2 regions of the Paenibacillus sp. FSL R5-192 genome follow, and region 1 is predicted to be linked to the other one. Evidence: predicted binding sites of a transcription regulator. Region 1 holds the regulator's gene; the other holds the start of a gene.

Region 1 (4,441 bases):
TTTTAGTATTGTTATATTTAATATACGTGAATTTTATTGTGATGACAAAATTACTCCATTTTCGTTACGTAACCTTCATAGTTTCCGTAATATAATCCGTTTGAGTAGGTAGTAGATGCTAGATTGAGTACTCCATACCAAACTCCATCAGCATAAGTATATGTCTTTGGAACATACTTCGCATCTCCATACTTATTGTTAGCATCTGAATATCTCACATATTTTTGCGTCGCCTGAATCGTAACACTTTGTGCAGTTACAGAACCTTGAACAGAAGATGAGGCAGAAGCAAGTGATGCTGGAACAGCAATACTTGCTACTATAGCAGTGAGCGCTCCAATTGTGGCTAGTTTCTTTTTCATGTAAATACCTCCTAAATTTTTTTGAATGAATTATAAAACTTTACTTTCTAAAAATACCATATAATTCTATGTAAAATTATGATATATATTACATTGTGATTTGTATTTCACCCCCTACAGATCTACTAACGTAACTTCCAAAAATTCCTCCAACTGATTAAGTAGTATATCCAATCTAAACAGATTTGGACGATCATGAAATGCAGCGGATGAGTGAGATACTAGATGACTTTTTTTAATAGAAGTAGTACAAGTTGATTTGATATTATTTAACCCTTTCTTCGAAGACAGCTCTCAGGAGTAGTTGTTGGATTAAAATCTGCTCGTTGTGAAGTTGTGGCCGGGAATGGATAAATCATCTGAAAGCAAATTGCCAAAACATGTCCCCTGATTCTTCTTCACTTGCCCACGTAACATTTTTGTGTTTATCTGTGACCAAGGCTTACCTTTATAACAAACATATTCGTTCGTCGATTTAGATAATCGCAAAACTCACTTTTCATTAATATTAAACTGTCTGAAGCAAAAGATTTAAATCAAACTTCCTTAGAAATTCTGATAGCCATGAAATAGAAAGGAATACTAGCATTCACTCATTTAAAATTCCAACCATCGTTCAAATACATACAAATGGATGTTTCATTTGTATGTTGAAAGTTTCATATAGAAGAGGTATACTTTAATTAAATTTTGAACAATTTAATTTTAAATAATTAATTGGAGATGTTAATATGGATCAGGCTAAACAACTTGTGACAGAACAACGTACATTTTTTTATACAGGTCAAACTAAAAATATTGATTATCGGATTAATGCGCTTCAACAGCTTAGAAAAGGAATTGAAAAGTATCAACAACGGATTCAAGATGCACTTCAGGCAGATTTGAACAAATCAGAGGCGGAAGCTTACGGTTCCGAGATTCGCATTGTTTTGGGTGAACTGGATTTTGCATTAGAACACCTGCAGGAATGGGCTGCACCAAAACAAGTCCCAACCAATTCGGCTATGCCGGATGGTGTGAGCACCATTTACCCTGAACCATACGGAGTGGCTCTTATTATTGCACCTTGGAACTATCCTTTCCAACTGGCCTTTGGTCCACTGATTGGAGCAATTGCAGCCGGTAACTGTGCAGTTATCAAGCCTTCTGAATTAACACCAGCGGTATCTCGTCTGACATATGATCTGATTCAGGAGATCTTCCCTCAGGAGTATATCGCCGTTATGGAAGGGGAAGTTGAAGCAAGTACAGCATTGTTGAAAGAGAAGTTTGATTATATTTTCTTCACAGGAAGCACAGGTGTTGGTCGCATTGTTATGAAGGCAGCTGCGGAGCATTTGACTCCTGTAACCCTGGAGCTAGGGGGCAAGAGTCCTGCTATTGTCCATAACGATGCAGAACTGAAGCTGGTGGCCCAGCGTATTGTTCGTGGTAAGTTCCTGAATGCAGGCCAAACTTGCGTTGCTCCGGATTATTTGCTTGTACATGAACAAGTTCATGACGAATTGATCAATCTGATTGGCGCAGAGATCAAAGATAAATTTGGGGACGATGTGTTACAGAACGCTGATTTCCCGCATATTGTTAACTCGCGTAACTTTGATCGGTTGTCGAAATTCCTAACAGATGGCAAAACGCTGATTGGTGGACGTTCTGTACGAGAGCAGTTGCTCATTGAGCCGACTGTACTTGGAGATGTGAACTGGGAATCAGCTGTCATGCAAGAAGAGATCTTTGGTCCGATTCTTCCTGTATTTACGTACAGTGACCTGAATCCTATGCTAGATGAGATTGTTCGCCGGCCAAAACCATTGGCGCTATATCTCTTCACACAGGATGAGCAGCTGCAGGATCAGGTTCTGAATCAAGTATCCTTCGGTGGGGGATGTATTAATGACACACTTTCTCATATGACTTCACACTATCTCCCGTTTGGTGGTGTAGGAGAGAGCGGTATGGGCTCATATCACGGACAACAGAGCTTTGATGTGTTCTCGCATCACAAGAGTATTTTGAAACGAAGTAAATAATTAGCCGCTAAAATAACATAAACAAGAAAAAAGAGGTTGTCCTGTTGATCAGGACAACCTCTTTCGTATTTCATTACATCTAGTTTTGTTACTCAAGTTAAATATTAATGAATATCTCGGAAAAGGCCAATGACTTTACCCAGAATACTAACATGTTTCAAACGTAAAGGTTCGAAGGTCGCATTCTCCGGTTGAAGGCGAATATGATCTTTCTCTTTATAGAACGTTTTCACTGTAGCTTCATCGTCTTCAGTCATTGCAACGACGATATCACCGTTATCAGCAGTTTGCTGTTGACGGACAATAACGTAATCTCCGTTAACGATTCCAGCTTCCACCATACTATCTCCCACTACTGAAAGCATAAACACTTTCTGTTCGCCTACATAATGTGTAGGAAGAGGGAAGTAGTCTTCAATGTTCTCGGTTGCAGTGATTGGAACCCCGGCTGTAACCTTACCAACTACAGGGATACGTGCAACGCTATGAGCAAATTGATGAGAATGCTCAGATTCTTCCTGGCTCAAAAGCTCAATGGCTCTTGGCTTGGTAGGGTCGCGTCGGATCAAACCTTTTTTCTCCAAACGATCCAAATGTCCATGTACTGTTGAACTGGAAGCCAGTCCAACTGCTTCACCAATTTCCCGTACGGAAGGAGGATACCCCTTCAACCGGACTTCATTTCGTATAAACTCCAGAATAGCCTGCTGCCTGCTGGATATCTTCGACATACCGTATCAACCCCATTTTAGTAACGTTTGGGAAAATTATAACATAGAACCTCCGTTCGTACAAACATAAGTTCTAAATAAAATAGCATTAAATCAGTGTTTTTTAGCTTATAGAACAGAAATTGTCCAAAAGTCAGAGTATAATACTGCAAATGTTTTACAAAAGGACTTGAAATAAGATATTGCTCCTTCTAAAAAAGAAGCGAACAATTGTTCTAAAAATCTATTGAACAAAACAAGTGTTCGTGTTATATTGATTTCAACAGATAGGAACAAACGTTTGGAGGCGGGTATTTAATGAGATATTCTACTTATCAAAGCATCTATGAACCAATCAATTCGGAACTGGTGAAGTCTAACATAGGGAACTACAAGAAGGTTTTAGCGCGTTTCAAGATTTCTTCATGGATGTTAAAGGTAGCCATTACCTCTATGATTATATTTATTGGATGCAGCACCGTTTTAACTGTATTTGCCGGCAATGAGAATGATGTTCTGCCTGGAGGAAAGATCGCTGTTTCACAAGGGGAAACATTATGGAGTATTTCTTTGGAACATAAACCGACGAATATGGATACACGTATTTATATAGAAGCAATTAAGAAAGTGAATCAACTTCATACAACTTCCATCCAAGTGGGACAAGTACTAGCTCTACCGCAATTTGCAGAATAAAATGCACATCAATGAGTGTTAGCGCGTGTCAGCTTGACAAGCAGCCTTTATAATGGCAAAGTTAATATGACTTTGTATTTTTGGAGGGGACAAGCTTGGATATAGATAGTCTGGTAGCACGCATTAACGAATTGGCTCGTAAGCAAAAGTCCACTGGATTGTCGGAGGAAGAGCTTGCTGAACGTGCCGAGCTAAGAGAGATTTATTTGAGTAATATTCGCAGCAATTTCAGACAACAACTGGATACCATTGAGATTGTTGATGATGAGAATGACAAAGGCCACCAAGGCAAACTCAAACACTAACGAAACCTAATGATATCATTATGATATTTAGGTTTCTTCCTGTTATTTTGAGTGTGCAATTTATAGGGGGAAATGTTGGTTTGCAATTATGTAAGCCGATACAAAGACACATAAGGGGGATTCTCATGTCGCGTTCGTTCGAGAGAACGGTTAAGAAAAATTCCAAGCAGTTAAATCAGCAACGCAAAAAAAGTGGTCAACCAATCACAGGTACACCAGGTGAAGAAGTCTTTAAGGGACGCAGTCTTTTGTTCCCTATATTTTTGATTGGTCTCGCCTTTTTGTATCTGTTTATGAGCACGTTCCTTGTGCAAGCTCCAATGACAACTTGGGAC
Region 2 (4,441 bases), 330 kb from region 1:
TCACCAAAATTCACCAAGCCATTGCCATGATTCAGTTTAAACTTGAAAGCCCGATTATCAAGAGACGCCCATACTTTAATATGTCTGAAAGACTTTTGCTGGAGCAGATTGATTACGACAACAATGAAATCAACATCTGCGGTAAAACGTACCACCTGGAAAACACCTGTTTCGCAACCGTAAATCCGCAGAAGCCCGAACAATTGCTTGAGGAAGAACGCCAGGTGATGGAAAAGCTGTTGTTTTCCGTTCAGCATTCCGAAAAGATGGCCAGACATATGAATTTTCTCATGAAAAAGGGCAGCCTTTATTTAAAATACAACGGGAATTTGTTAATCCACGGCTGTATTCCTTTGGATGAAGAAGGAAATATGGAAGAAATGCAGATTGAAGACAAGACATATGCGGGCCGTCAATTGCTTGATGTTTTTGAAGATTATTTACGTTACGCCTTTGCGCATCCGGAAGAGACAGAAGATCTGGCGACGGATATGGTATGGTACATCTGGACAGGAGAATGTTCCTCGCTCTTTGGAAAGAGAGAAATGACCACTTTTGAACGGTATTTTATCCAAGATAAAGAAGCACATAAAGAGAGAAAGAATCCTTACTACCATTTACGTGAAAATGAAGATATCTGTCGAATAATCTTGCAGGAGTTTGATTTGAATCCAGATCATGGACATGTCATTAACGGGCACACGCCAGTCAAAGAAATTAGTGGAGAGAGCCCTGTTAAAGCAAACGGAAAAATGATCGTGATTGACGGCGGTTTTTCCAAAGCCTATCAATCCACAACGGGCATTGCCGGATATACCTTGTTGTACAATTCCTTTGGCATGCAGCTCGTTGCCCACAAGAAATTTAATTCAAAAGAAGATGTGTTATGTAACGGAACGGACGTGTTATCTCTAAAAAGATTGGTGGACAAAGAACTGGCGCGGAAGCTGGTGAGGGAAACCAATGTCGGAGAAAAGCTGTTGCAGAAAATTTCAAATTTGAAGGATCTATTAGACTATCGCCACATGAAATGAAACGATTGCTAAAAGTACACATTCGGATCAACCGTTTGAGTGCAATATGACATAGACGCTCGTATTGGGCAGGGAAGTAATAATCTCCTGTCTGTACGAGCCTTTCTTTTTTCACAGTGCGATTTAACAACAAACTTTATGACTTAACAGTTGAACTAACGGCGGATTTTCAATTGGTGGAGGGGAGAAAGATATGGACTACAATTCACGGAAGGAAGCGTTTTTTGAGACGAAACGGTTCCGTAACTGTACCATAGCGGCAGGTCGCCGTCATACCGTTGCTCTTAAATCTGACGGAACAGTAATAGCTGTGGGGGATAATAAATATGGTCAATGTAAGGTAAGCAATTGGTGCCATATCGTCGCAGTTGCGGCTGGTAATGTTCATATGGCTACGAACACCGGTAATGCCCATACCGTTGGTCTTAAATCTGATGGGACTGTAACAGCTATAGGTTGGAATAAGCATGACCAATGCAATGTAAGCGAATGGCGCGATATTGTAACCGTTTCGGCAGGTTGGTGCCGTACGGTTGGGGTTAAATCAGATGGCACCGTGGTTGCGGTGGGGCGAAATAATGAAGGGGAATGCAACGTGAGCAGCTGGCGCAATATTGTATCGGTCACGACGGGTGACTGGCATACAGTTGGTCTAAAATTAAACGGAACGGTAACAGCAGTTGGTAACAATAAATATAACCAATGTAACGTAAACGACTGGGGCGACATATTGGCTGTTTCGGCGGGGTATCTTCATACAGTTGGGCTCAAATCGGATGGGACGGTACTGGCTGTGGGAAGAAATAATGATGGTGAATGCGACGTAAGCAGTTGGCGCGATATTGTAGCAGTTGCAGCGGGGAGTTATCATATTGTTGGTCTTAAGTCTGACGGTACAATGGTTTCGGTGGGTTCGAATAAACATCACCAATGCGATGTAAGTGGCTGGCACGAAATTCGAGCTATTTCAGCGGGGTGTGCCCATACGATTGGACTGAAATCGGATGGTACGATGGTTGCTGTGGGTGATAATGATTATGGACAATGTGATGTAAGCGGATGGAGTAACATTCAACCATAAAATACTACGAAAGCAGCAGCTGATGTCGGCTGCTTTTGTTATTTGTCGTGGGACAAGAACATGGTTTTATTGCCCATTTGATGGATGTATATCATAGAGGAGTAGTAGAGTGTGAGCACTGTAATGTGCTGGAAGAGGCATTGTTTGACTTCTGGAATGTGAAACCGGGGGTAGATCCGGGTGAAAGTAAATATACCAATGAGACGATAGCTCAAACAACAAGGAGGCAACCGATCAACGTGATCGGCTGTTTTTGTTTAACTAACTTTGTGAATGAAAACTGTGTTTACAGGTGGGAGTTCAAATGCTGGAGAAGCTGGTGTGACTTAGTATGATTTGAATCCATCACTTCGTCGTGGTCTACTATAAATATTTACCTCTTGCATAAGGAACATGTGTTCTGTTTATAATATATACAAACATACGTTCTTAAAAGTACAGGAGTGATTACAGTGTTGACTAAGCAACGAACCATTATGCTCATTGATATACAGAGCTTTTATGCTTCAGTCGAAAAGGCAAAAATGCCTCAATACAAAAATAGACCATTAGCTGTTGCGGGAGACCCCGCAAGACGCTCTGGAATTATCCTAGCCGCTTGTCCACTAGCCAAAGCGAAGGGTGTGTCTACCGCGGAACCACTCTGGCAGTCTCTTCAGAAGTGCCCTGAACTGATCATTGTGAGACCACACATGCAAGAATATATCGAAGTATCCACTCAAATCATGTCCATTATTGAAGAGTTCACCGATCTGGTCGAACCGTACAGTATAGACGAATTATTCGCTGATTTTACAGGGTCTATGCATCTATTCGGTAATGATCCAGTCGATTTGGCCAAGCAAATTCAAGACAAAATCTATAATGAAACAGGCGTTTACGCGAGAGCTGGCATTGGTGAAAACAAAATCATCAGTAAATTATGCTGCGATATGATCGCTAAAAAAGCAGAGGGGGGTATTTTCCACTTAAAAAAAGAGGAATTACACCTCCATATTGGAGATAAGCCCATCCGCGATATGTGGGGGATCGGCTCAAGAATGGAAAAACATCTGTGGAAGATGGGCATCCGAACCATTAGAGACCTGGCAAATACACCTCTTTCCAAATTAAGAAGTAAGTGGGGTGTTAATGGAGAAGTCATCTGGCGAGTCGCAAATGGACTCGACAATTCGCCGGTAACCGTCAACACGCACAGTACACAAAAAGATATCGGAAACGGAATGACCCTGCCTAGAGATTTCACAGAGGCTTGGGAGATCGAAGTGGTTATTCTCGATATCTGCACAGAAGTATGCAGAAGAGCCCGCAAAAAGGGACTGATGAGTAGTGTCGTATCCGTAAGTGTATCTGGAGCGGATTTTGACCACCCCACTGGTTTTCACAGGCAGGTTAAACTGTCTGATCCTACAAACATAACCGTTGATGTATGCAAGATAGCCAAACGTATATTCCATCAACACTGGGATGGGCAACCTGTGCGCCGTGTAGGCGTATCCCTGTCTCAATTATCCAACGCGGATACATATCAACTATCTTTTTTTGATGATCAAGAGCAGAAACGGGCCATTGATCAGGTGATGGACGACATTAAGGATCGATTTGGCGACATTGCCATTCTACGAGCAAGCTCCATTACGGCTGCGGGTCAAGCGATCGATCGAGCATCTAAAATTGGGGGGCATTATAAATGAGCAAAAAACTGGAGGCCAATGGATTATGGGAATCGAGCCGCATGATGCTTCCTCAACATAAAGAACGAATTATACAGCATCGTACTCAAGTTCATTATCTAACGAAACCGCTGATCCATGAAGATGAGTGGGAGATTATTACACAAAATATAGATATGTCGCTCAATTATACATTGCAAGCCACCTTTGCAATATTTACTGAGTCAGGCAATCGGTATATACACGGGATCGTCACTTCAGTCAGTACCTTTGGAAAGAAAATCAAAATTGAAATGGAGAATGGATTTGAATGGGTCGATTTTGATCAATTGGTCGCTGTAAAACTTGAAGAAGGAGGCGTATAAAGTGCGACAGACTTTCGAGGAACTTTCACTCGTGAAGAGGGTGGTAGAGCTCCCTTATCTTTTAGGTGCTCTGGAGGTAGATAAGCATAAAATATACGCTTCAAACTTTAAGATGAAATCTGTGTATGTTGACTACCTGGACGGTACCCAAAAGAAAATTGCTTTAGAAATGTACAAATCAAAACAAACGCTAAAGGAACATCATATTAAAATCATAGATGAAGTGAGATCTGATCTGAGTTTAACGGTAGATTATTCGGTGAGAGGTTACATTCATAAAATGACATT

Evidence for each region. Region 1 encodes LexA, which represses DNA repair genes until DNA is damaged. Its sites were predicted from a motif close to CGAACATATGTTCG; they were not measured.
Region 2: a site for LexA is predicted at 2,532-2,545, ahead of C161_RS25315 (DNA polymerase IV). Genes of this name have one in related genera too.

What each region holds. Positions count from the first base shown of each region.
Region 1 covers NZ_ASPR01000049.1:345,261-349,701, reverse strand. The annotation lists gene C161_RS26790 (hypothetical protein) at 51-362, opposite strand; gene C161_RS26785 (aldehyde dehydrogenase) at 1,094-2,395, shown strand; gene lexA (transcriptional repressor LexA) at 2,500-3,126, opposite strand; gene C161_RS26775 (LysM peptidoglycan-binding domain-containing protein) at 3,424-3,801, shown strand; gene C161_RS26770 (DUF896 domain-containing protein) at 3,897-4,106, shown strand; gene C161_RS26765 (hypothetical protein) at 4,232-4,441, shown strand, end outside.
Region 2 covers NZ_ASPR01000049.1:19,192-23,632, forward strand. The annotation lists gene C161_RS25305 (fructose-bisphosphatase class III) at 1-1,034, shown strand, start outside; gene C161_RS25310 (RCC1 domain-containing protein) at 1,228-2,115, shown strand; gene C161_RS25315 (DNA polymerase IV) at 2,592-3,809, shown strand; gene C161_RS25320 (YolD-like family protein) at 3,806-4,153, shown strand; gene C161_RS25325 (hypothetical protein) at 4,155-4,441, shown strand, end outside.